Regions from separate parts of the Rhizobium sp. NZLR1 genome, predicted to be linked through region 1. Evidence: riboswitches for the same ligand, from Rfam matches in the RefSeq annotation. Region 1 holds a riboswitch; each other region holds the start of a gene.
The links. A riboswitch is a leader RNA that binds a small molecule or an ion and turns the genes downstream of it on or off. The one in region 1 is predicted to bind cobalamin.

Region 1 (3,203 bases):
GATCTGCTCGATCGCGCCATGCCAAAGCCCGAAGCCGGTTACGTCATGCTGACGAGTTATGACGGCTATACCACCAACCTGCCGCTTGCCGATTTCGCCGCCGAGGATGCGATCCTTGCGACATCGTGGGAATGCCTGCCGCTGACGCCGGATCACGGCGGCCCGATGCGCCTCGTCGTACCGCATCTCTATTTCTGGAAAAGCGCCAAATGGCTGCGCCGCATCGAGCTGATGCCCGCCGACCAGGCCGGCTTTTGGGAAAAGAACGGTTACCACATCTATGGCGATCCGTGGCGCGAGCAGCGCTATTCCGACGATTGAGCCTTCGGCCGCAGAAAGCGGCCCAGCGCAAACGTCACAAGGGCGAACAGAGCGGCGAGCCCCGTCAGCGACGCCATGCTGGCGGGATGAAACGGCACTTTGCTCCAGCGCGGCTTGACGACATCGGCTGTGTTGAAGGCCTCGCCGCTGAACCTGCAAGTGATGAGCGCCAGGCTGCGCCGCACCATGTCGGCATCGACCGCGGAAATGATTTCATTAGCCGCAACGGCCTCCCGCGGCATCTCACGCATCTCAAGCAATACCGCCTTGGCCGCCGCGAGATAAGCATGAGCACATTCGTTGAACGGGCTCTCCTCGTCGCTCACGCTGCCCGGCATCCGCCCCCAGAGACAATAGGAATATTGGATTTCGGCATAGTTCAGAACGCGCCGGAACAGCTCGTTTGTATCAGTCGCGCGTGACGCCAACCCGATAATTTCGCCGCGGTAGTCTGAAATCACCGCCATCTCGCCATGCGAGATTTCCGGGATATCGAGGCCGGTATCGCTGCCGCCGACGCTGCGGCTATGGGCAAGCGCGTTTTCGCCAACCGCACAAAACCAAGCGGCGGCGGCAAACGCCGTCGACAGAATCGATATGGTTTTGCTGCTTTTCATACTCGCTCGAAAAACTTGAGGGCGCCGGCAAGGCGGCGCCCCTCGATGCGTTCAGTGAAATGCCGGTGCCGGTCGAGCCCGCTGCCCGCCCTTCACGGCAAGCAGCTTTTCCGCCAGCGCTCCGAAGCCAAGACCGAGCGTTGCCCAGAGGATCACCTGCATGCCGAGCGAGGTCGTGCGGAAACGCCAGAGCACCATCGCCGAGAACTTCTCCGGCACTTCGTTGATCGACGGCAGCAAATAGAGCACCAGGCCCATGAAGACGAGATAGGTGATGCCGGCGATGATCGCCCCGTTCCACAGACCGAAACGCTCGGAAAGGCGCCGCGACAGCGCCACCGCGGCAATCAAAGCAGCGATCGAGACGACGATCATCAGGAAGAACAGCTCGGTCCTGACGCCGATCGTATCGGGATTGCCGACCGCCGGCGGATTGGCCGGATACTTGATGCCGGGAACGACGACGATCGCCACGAAGGCGGCAAGGGCGATGACCGCCGAGGTGCCGCGTGCCGAAAGCCTGCTGATGCGGCCGTGCACGAAAGCGAAAGCGAGCGCGAAAAGCCCGCCGACGGCAATGCTGTAGGCCATGACGCCGGTGAAGAGGCCAAGACCGGCCTGCGTGGCACGGCTGACGATCTCAGGTTCGGCAGCTTCGCCCGCCGCCTGGGCGCTCGCCTCCTCGAAGGCGATCGCCGCATCGACCAGCGGCTCGCCGAAGATATGCGCGAAAGCAAAAACCAGAATGCCAGCGATCAACCCCGCGAGCATGCCGCGAAGTAGAAGATTTCCGACCATGTCAGGATCCCCCTTAGTGGCAGGGAAAGCCGAGGAGATGACGGCCGTCATGCACGAATTCGTGCACATACATGCCGTTGAACAGCGCCATCGCGCCTTCCTCGGTGCCGACGAAATAGATGGCGATCAGCATCAACAGGCCGCCGAAGATCGCCCAAGGCAGGATTTCTCCTACCGGGATTGGCGCCGGTGCCGCGACGGGCGCAAAAGTGGTGTCAGACATGTATTCCTCCGGGAATGACGCGTTCAGTCGAAAGAGTGCTTATGCGGCAGGGTCTGACTTCCAGCGCGAAGAACCTTCGACACGCTGGTCACAGCGGCGCGACCGTGCCGGATTTACACCGGCTTCCAAACCCGCAACAGCACGGTTATATCTGCAGGCCGAAGAGCCTGTCAACGAAACTTCATGAAGCGGCGAAGGGCTGTTCCCACCGCTATCCGGAGATCGCAACGACCGTGAATACGCGTCTTATCTGGATCTGCCACGGCGCGACGGCAGCGAGCCGCAAGGCCCTGTTCCCGCTCGATGAACCGCTGGACAACAAGGCCGCGGAAGAAGCGGCCAGGATGACCGCCCTGCCCCGCGCCGATCGTATTGTCACCAGCCCGGCTTTGCGCGCCCGCCAGACGGCCGAAGCCCTCGGCCTCGACGCCCGGATAGATCAGGCGCTTCGCGACTGCGATCACAGGCGCTGGGCCGGCAGGTCGATCGCCGCGATCGAGGCAGAAGAGCCGGAGAACCTCATGGCCTGGATGTGCGATCCTGAAGCGGCTCCGCACGGGGGCGAGAGCCTTGTTGATCTCAGAACACGTGTCGGCGGTTGGATGGACAATGAATCCGCTCTCGGCGGCCATGTGATCGCCGTCAGCCACGCGGCCGTCATCCGAGCGGCGATCGCGTACGTACTTCAGGCGCCGCTCTCCTCCTTCTGGCTCGTCGACGTCGAGCCGCTTGGCATTGTTCGCATGACCAGCAATGGACGGCGCTGGTCTCTGCGATTCCAGCATTAGCGATCCCTCATTTTATCCAGCCTTACACAAGCAAATCGCGTCATCTCTATTGAACCCGGTTCTACCGGGACTACTTCCTTGTCCCAAGGAGATGGAAGACATGACATATGACTGGAGTGGGGAGCGCACGCGGCGCCTGCGTTTGGTGCGTGTCGCCACAATTGCGGTTCTGGTCGGTCTCATCGTCAGCGTACCGCTGCTGATCGTTACCGCCTGAAGCACGAAAAGGGCGAGCGGTGCCACGGCACGCTCGCCTTCGTTCTTTCCCCCGCCTGCCGGTCTGCAACCACGACGACGATCGCGCTCAGCGTTTTACCCGGTTCCGCGAAAGCGCCCTCAGTCCCTCCACGGCACAGCCATAGGCTGCCCCTCTGATAATTCGCCTTCTGGTTTCAACGAACATTTCAGACTTTCATGATTACTTCGGCGCGGGTGGAGTCGGAGAAGACCATATGC
Region 2 (3,203 bases), 870 kb from region 1:
CGAGAGATAGACATCCGGCCAGCGCACGCCGCTGAGCGACCCCAGAAGCCAGAACAGGATGCCGCGCGCCTGCTCGGCATTCGCCGATGTCGTCACTATGTAGGAGGTCAGCGCATTGAAGAGCTGCGAGCCGGCGACGCCGCAAAGGATGATGCGCTCGCCGGTTCCCCCCGCACCCGTCGCAAGGAAGCCGATCAGCAGAAAGGCGATGACCGCGCCGATGAAGGCGCCGCTCGACAGGCCGAAAACACCGTAGCCGAAGCCGAGGATCATCACGCAGACCGCTCCCGTCGAGGCGCCGGCAGAGATGCCGAGCACGTAGGGTTCGGCCAGCGGATTGCGCAGCAGCGCCTGCAGCACGGCGCCACAGAGCGAGAGCGACGCGCCGGCGCTGGCCGCAACCAGCGCCCGGCTCAGCCGATAATCCCAGACGATGCCCTGGTGGATGCGGCTGAGCTCGAAATCCGTGCCGAACAGCCGGTTCGACACCGCCTCCGCCGTGGTCGCTAGCGGGATCGCGATCTCCCCGATCGAAACAGCGAGACTGATCATCAGCCCGAGAAGCAGAAAGGCAGAAATGGTGAGCGCGCCAAGCGCCCACCATCCGTGTTGTCTGACCGACATTGCCTTCACTGCGAGAGACCGAAGGACTTGATGCCGTTCGCCAAGGTCTCGATGCCGTCGATCGTACGGATCGTCGGGTTCATCGATTGCGCGTCCATCATCACGAAGTGCTCGTTCTTGACCGCGTCAAGCTCCTTGGTCACCGGGTCGTTCTCGAGAAAATCGATCTTGACCTTCGGATCGTCGGCGGCGTAGCGGCGCCGGTCCATGGTCGCCAACACGATAACCGCCGGGTTCGCCTGAGAAATGGTTTCCCAGCCAACCAGCGGCCATTCCTCTTCGGTTGTCACGACATTCCTGGCGCCGATCGCCTTCAGGATATAGGCAGGCGCGCTGTTCTTGCCAGCGATGAAAGCATCGCCATTGACTTGCTTGCTGGAGAACCAGAAGACGATGGGCAGGTTCTTGCCCGATGCGCCTGATATCGACGCGACGGCATCCGCCTCGCGCTTCTTCAACTTGGAAATCAGCGCATCGCCGCGCTCCTTCACGTCGAAGATCTCCGAGAGCTCGGCGATCTCACGGTAGACCAGCTCCATCGTGAACAGCTCCTTGCGCACACCGTCGCCGCCATCGGTGTTGACCTTGGCGACGCAATCGGCCGGCGCGAGATAGGTATTGATCCCGAGATCCTGGAACTGCTCCCGCTTGCCGACGGAGCCCTGCGCGCCGACATGCCATTCGAACTCGGCCGCCACCAGGTCGGGCTCCCGCCCAACAACGGATTCGAAGCTCGGATCATTGTCGGCGAGACGCTTTATCTTGCTGTTAGCCTCGGCATATTGCGGCAGGACGGGACCGACCCAGACGGCCGTACCAGCAATCTTCTCGGCAAGGTCGAGCGAGAAGAGAATTTCAGTCATGCCCTGGCCGATCGAAACGATCTTCGACGGCGCCTTCTGGAACGTCACCTGCTGACCGCAATTGGTGATGGTCAAAGGATATTGGGTGGCGGCAAGGCTCGGTGCCGCAAGGCCGATCAGCCCGAAGGCAAATGTCATGGTGGCGAGAATCTGGCGCATGAAAAACCTCGATTGAAGAGAAAAAGCATGGTTATGCCGCACCCGCGGCCGAAGGCACGGTGATACGTGCGCTAACCGCAGGAGGCCCAATCGAGACGGATGCATGCCGAAATTCGGCGAAGGTTCAGAAGGTCAATCATGTCTGTTCCTTGTCCGGGCATCCCCGCCCGGTTGATTGGATCGTGATTGACGGCAGGTCTCCTGGCTTGCGGATATCCGTCGGTTCATCCGCCTTCCCGCGATATCTCGCAGTGGCAGGGCTATAAGCCCTTCAGAGATGGCCAGTCGCTGGCCACACCTGAGATGATCGACAATCCGCATACAGTTGCGGGGGCAGCCACGGTCTCGGTCCCTGCTGGGTCGTCCTTACCGTGTTCCCTATTAATCCCCTTGGAGTCATCTTCAGGGAACCGTCGCCCCCAGTTACGTCGCCTGCCCGCAAGACGTCAATGCCTATTGCGGAGGATTGGGTTCGTGCGGGTGAAAAATAGAGACGGAACGTAGGGGGCCTGTTGGCCGGTGTAATACCTGCATCCTCGCCTCCTCAGGATGAGGCTCTCTTGAGCGTTGGCGCCGCTTTCTCCCGTTCCCGCTGTCGTGAGCGCGGCATCCGCCAACGTCCCTGATGCTGATGTGCGCAGCCCGAGAGGGCGAAACCTCGAAGCACGCCGCACGCTACTTCTTGCTACAACGCATCCAGCGGTATCTTCAGATACCGCCGCCCATTTCCCTCCGGCTCCGGCAATCTGCCTCCCCGAATATTCACCTGTAGCGCGTGCAACATCAGTTTCGGCTTCGGCAGCGTGCGGTCGCGCGCCTGGCGCAGCGCCACAAAGCCGGCCTCGTCGATGCCTGATATATGCGGGTTACCGTTTTTCTGGGCGGCCACCTTGCTTTCCCAGCGCGCGTGGCGTCCGCCGGGCTGATAGTCGTGGCCGGAAAAGAGCCGGGTCTCATCGGGCAGCGACAGGATGACCTGGATCGAGTGCCAGAGGGCGCTGGCGCTGCCGCCGGGGAAATCCGTGCGCGCCGTGCCGGAATCCGGCGTAAATACGGTGTCGTGCACGAAGGCGGCATCGCCGATCAGATAGGTCACCGAAGCAAGCGTATGGCCGGGCGAAAACATCACACGGGCTTCAAGCCCACCGATCTCGAAGGTGTCGCCATCGGCAAACAGCCGGTCCCACTGCGAGCCGTCGGTTTCGAGTGCCGGCAAGTTGTAGATCTCCTTCCAGAGCACCTGGACGTCGGTGACATGGGCGCCGATCGCCGTCGGCGCGCCGGTCTTTCTCTTGAGGTAATGCGCGGCGGAGAAATGATCGGCATGCGGATGCGTGTCGAGGATCCACGCGACCGTCAGCCCCTCGCTGTCAATATGAGCGAGGATGGCGTCGGCATTCGCCGTTCCCGTCGCGCCCGACATCTCGTCGAAATCGAGCACCGGGTCGATGATGGCACAGCGTTTTGTCACCGGGTCTGAAACGACATATTGCACGCTGCAGCTGCGGGGCTCGAAGAAAGCCTTCACACCAGCCGCCTGCCCAGCCCGCTTTTCCA
Region 3 (3,203 bases), 350 kb from region 1:
GGTACATGTCCTCGTTATTCCTCGCGAGTTCGAAGGTGATGTCAGGCACGACGACGCCGAGCGACAGCGTCTTGATGCGGATCTTCTCGTCGGCATTTTCGCGCTTGGTGTCGAGAAAACGCATGATATCGGGGTGATGGGCGTTGAGATAGACCGCGCCCGCGCCCTGGCGCGCGCCCAGTTGATTGGCATAGGAGAAGCTGTCTTCGAGCAGCTTCATCACCGGAATGATGCCCGACGACTGGTTTTCGATCTGTTTGATCGGCGCGCCGGCCTCGCGGATGTTCGTCAAGGACAGCGCCACGCCGCCGCCGCGCTTCGACAGCTGCAGCGCCGAATTGATCGACCGGCCGATCGATTCCATATTGTCCTCGACGCGCAGCAGGAAGCAGGAGACGAGCTCGCCGCGCTGTTTCTTGCCGGCATTAAGGAAGGTCGGCGTCGCCGGCTGGAAACGGCCGGAAATGATCTCCTCGACCACGTCGCGGGCAAGTGCCTCGTGCCCACGCGCCAAGGCCAGCGCCACCATGCAGATACGATCTTCGTAGCGTTCGAGATAACGCTTTCCGTCGAAGGTCTTCAGCGTATAGCTGGTGTAATATTTGAAGGCGCCGAGGAAGGTCGGAAAGCGGAACTTCTTGGCATAGGCCTGGTCGAACAGGTCACGCACGAAATTGAAGGAATACTGGTCGAGAACCTCCTGCTCATAATAACCCTCGGTCACGAGGTAATCGAGCTTTTCCCGGAGATTGTGAAAGAACACCGTGTTCTGGTTCACATGCTGCAAAAAATACTGCTTCGCCGCCATGCGGTCCTTGTCGAGCTGGATCCTCCCCTCGTCGTCATAGAGGTTCAACATCGCGTTCAGCGCGTGGTAGTCGAGCGCTTCCGCCGCTTTCAAAGGGCGTTCGCCGGCGGGATGAGCAAAAGTGTTATGCGGTTTTGCGCCCGCATCCCGCGTCAGAGTTGTTCCCGTGTCCAAAATCGTTCCATTCCGTGTTTAACGTTGGCGACATCCGCTTCGGTGCCCAGCAGCTCGAACCTATAGAGGTACGGCACTTGGCATTTCTGTGAGATCACGTCGCCGGCGAGCCCATATGTCTCGCCGAAATTGCTGTTGCCCGCAGCGATCACGCCGCGGATGTGTCCTCGGCTCTCCGCATCGTTGAGGAAACGGATAACCTGCTTGGGAACGGCCCCCTTGCCCCCGTCGCCACTGTAGGTCGGCACAACAAGCACAAAGGGTTCACGGATACGGAATGCGTCTGCGGCACCTGTTGGAATGCGCGCCGCGCACATTCCAAGCTTGGCGACGAACCGATGGGTATTCTCGGACCGGCTGGAATAATAGACGATCAGCCCCATCGTTCGGCCTCGATCAGGAGAGCGCGCTGATCATGTCGGGACGGAAGCCGGCCCAATGCTGCTCGCCGGCGATGACGACGGGCGCCTGCATGTAGCCAAGGCTGCGGACGCGATCGAGCGCTTCGGCATCCTCGGAGATATCGACGATGTCATAAGCGACGCCCAGGCGGTCGAGGGCGCGGTAAGTGGCGGTACATTGGACGCAGGCCGGTTTGCTGTAGACGGTAATGGTCATGATATTCCTCGTGACGACGCGATTGGGACGCAGGGCATCGATCGGAAATCTCGCGATATCCGTCGAAACATTCTCTGATGGTTTGAACGATGCGGCCTGTTCAGCCGCCGGGCGTGATCCGCCCTCTGCTTAGCGCGGGTTGCGGCCTGAACTGAGATACTGACATGACTTCACCCCGAAGTGGCTCATGCGGAGGATCGAGCGGCCTTGCGAAACGCGACGCGGCTATCATCCGCAGCCATGCAACGCGACCTTCCGGACTCCCCGCCCGTGGACGTTTTGTTCGAGGCAGGTCTCCTGGCTCACGGGTCAAAGCATCCTGCCCAGCCTTCCCGGAGCATTATGCTCCAGTGGCCTGAAATCGGACAGTTGCTCGCCGCTTACAGTTGCGGGGGCAGCTCCGGCATAGCCGCGCCATAATGGCGCAACGCACCGTATTCCCGTCTTAGCCTGCGATTCTCACGAATCGAAGGAACCTCGAACACTAGATATGGTACGCGAATCCAAATTCGCGTCAATGGATGGTTTGTGCATTGCGTTACGGCAGGTTTGAAATCACTGCATTCCTGTGAAAAACAGGGATAACGAAAGCTTAAGGAAAACAGGCGGTGGACAAGGCTCGAACGAAGAGAGCCGGTCTATGGCCGCTCTCAGTTTGATGACAAACCTCCCTCTCCGCCTCATCCTCGGCCTTGTGCCGCGGATCTACTGCCTATCGACCGGAGGCAGATGCCCGGGACAAGCCCGAGCATGACGAAAGAGGGGTTGGCGTCCGTTGTCAGCGGTCTACGGTGACGAGCGCCGCAAGGACGTTATCGGATGTTTACATCCTTACTCGAAGCAATCGCAGCGCGTTGATCGTCACCAGCACCGTGGCGCCGGTATCGGCGAGGATCGCCGGCCAGAGGCCGGTGATGCCGGCAATCGTCGTCACCAGGAACACCGCTTTCAGGCCGAGCGCGATGGTAATATTCTGCAGGATATTGCGCATCGTGCGTTTGGACAATTCGATCATCCTTGCCACGTCGCCGACGCGCCCGTGCAGCACGGCGGCATCCGCGGTCTCCAGCGCCACGTCGGTGCCGCCGCCCATGGCAATGCCGATATCGGCTGCGGCCAGCGCCGGCGCGTCGTTGATGCCGTCGCCGACCTTGGCGACGACGAAGCCCTCGCGCTTCAATTCGACGACGACCCGCTGCTTGTCCTCAGGCATCATCTCGCCGCGCCAGTCGATGCCGAGCATGCCGGCAACGGCTGCCGCCGTCCGCTTGTTGTCGCCTGTCAGCATCATCGCCTTGACGCCGGCTGATTTGAGCGTGGCAAGCCCGGCCTGCGCGTCCTCGCGCGGTTCGTCGCGCATGGCGATCAGCCCGGCCGCAACATTGTTGACCAGCAGCACCGAGACGCTCTTGCCCTCGTCGTTCAGGTCAGTGATGCGTGCCTCCTGTTCAGCACCGAGTGCGCCGCGTTCGCGGGCAGCGGGCGGCGACAAAAGATCCAGCGCCTCGCCGCCGGCTTTGCCGCTGACCCCCTTTCCCGGCAGCGCCTCCAGTTCGAAGGCCGGCGGCATGGGAACGCCGTCCGCCTTGGCGCGGTTGAGGAT

Region 2: it holds a riboswitch for cobalamin, as region 1 does, so the genes downstream of both, J3O30_RS14180 (ABC transporter substrate-binding protein) here and J3O30_RS18310 (CbtB domain-containing protein) in region 1, are expected to answer to the same signal.
Region 3: it holds a riboswitch for cobalamin, as region 1 does, so the genes downstream of both, nrdH (glutaredoxin-like protein NrdH) here and J3O30_RS18310 (CbtB domain-containing protein) in region 1, are expected to answer to the same signal.

Annotation. Positions count from the first base shown of each region.
Region 1 is NZ_CP071632.1:3,706,664-3,709,866, forward strand. Features, by position in the region: gene J3O30_RS18295 (sulfite oxidase-like oxidoreductase) at 1-321, shown strand, start outside; gene J3O30_RS18300 (hypothetical protein) at 306-938, opposite strand; gene J3O30_RS18305 (CbtA family protein) at 990-1,736, opposite strand; gene J3O30_RS18310 (CbtB domain-containing protein) at 1,750-1,959, opposite strand; adenosylcobalamin (AdoCbl) riboswitch at 1,973-2,115, opposite strand; gene J3O30_RS18315 (histidine phosphatase family protein) at 2,193-2,747, shown strand; gene J3O30_RS18320 (bifunctional diguanylate cyclase/phosphodiesterase) at 3,200-3,203, shown strand, end outside.
Region 2 is NZ_CP071632.1:2,836,625-2,839,827, forward strand. Features, by position in the region: gene J3O30_RS14175 (iron ABC transporter permease) at 1-624, opposite strand, end outside; gene J3O30_RS14180 (ABC transporter substrate-binding protein) at 630-1,646, opposite strand; cobalamin riboswitch at 1,820-2,076, opposite strand; gene blh (bifunctional sulfur transferase/dioxygenase Blh) at 2,332-3,203, opposite strand, start outside.
Region 3 is NZ_CP071632.1:4,060,516-4,063,718, forward strand. Features, by position in the region: gene nrdE (class 1b ribonucleoside-diphosphate reductase subunit alpha) at 1-982, opposite strand, end outside; gene nrdI (class Ib ribonucleoside-diphosphate reductase assembly flavoprotein NrdI) at 961-1,365, opposite strand; gene nrdH (glutaredoxin-like protein NrdH) at 1,379-1,600, opposite strand; cobalamin riboswitch at 1,870-2,095, opposite strand; gene J3O30_RS19980 (heavy metal translocating P-type ATPase) at 2,424-3,203, opposite strand, start outside.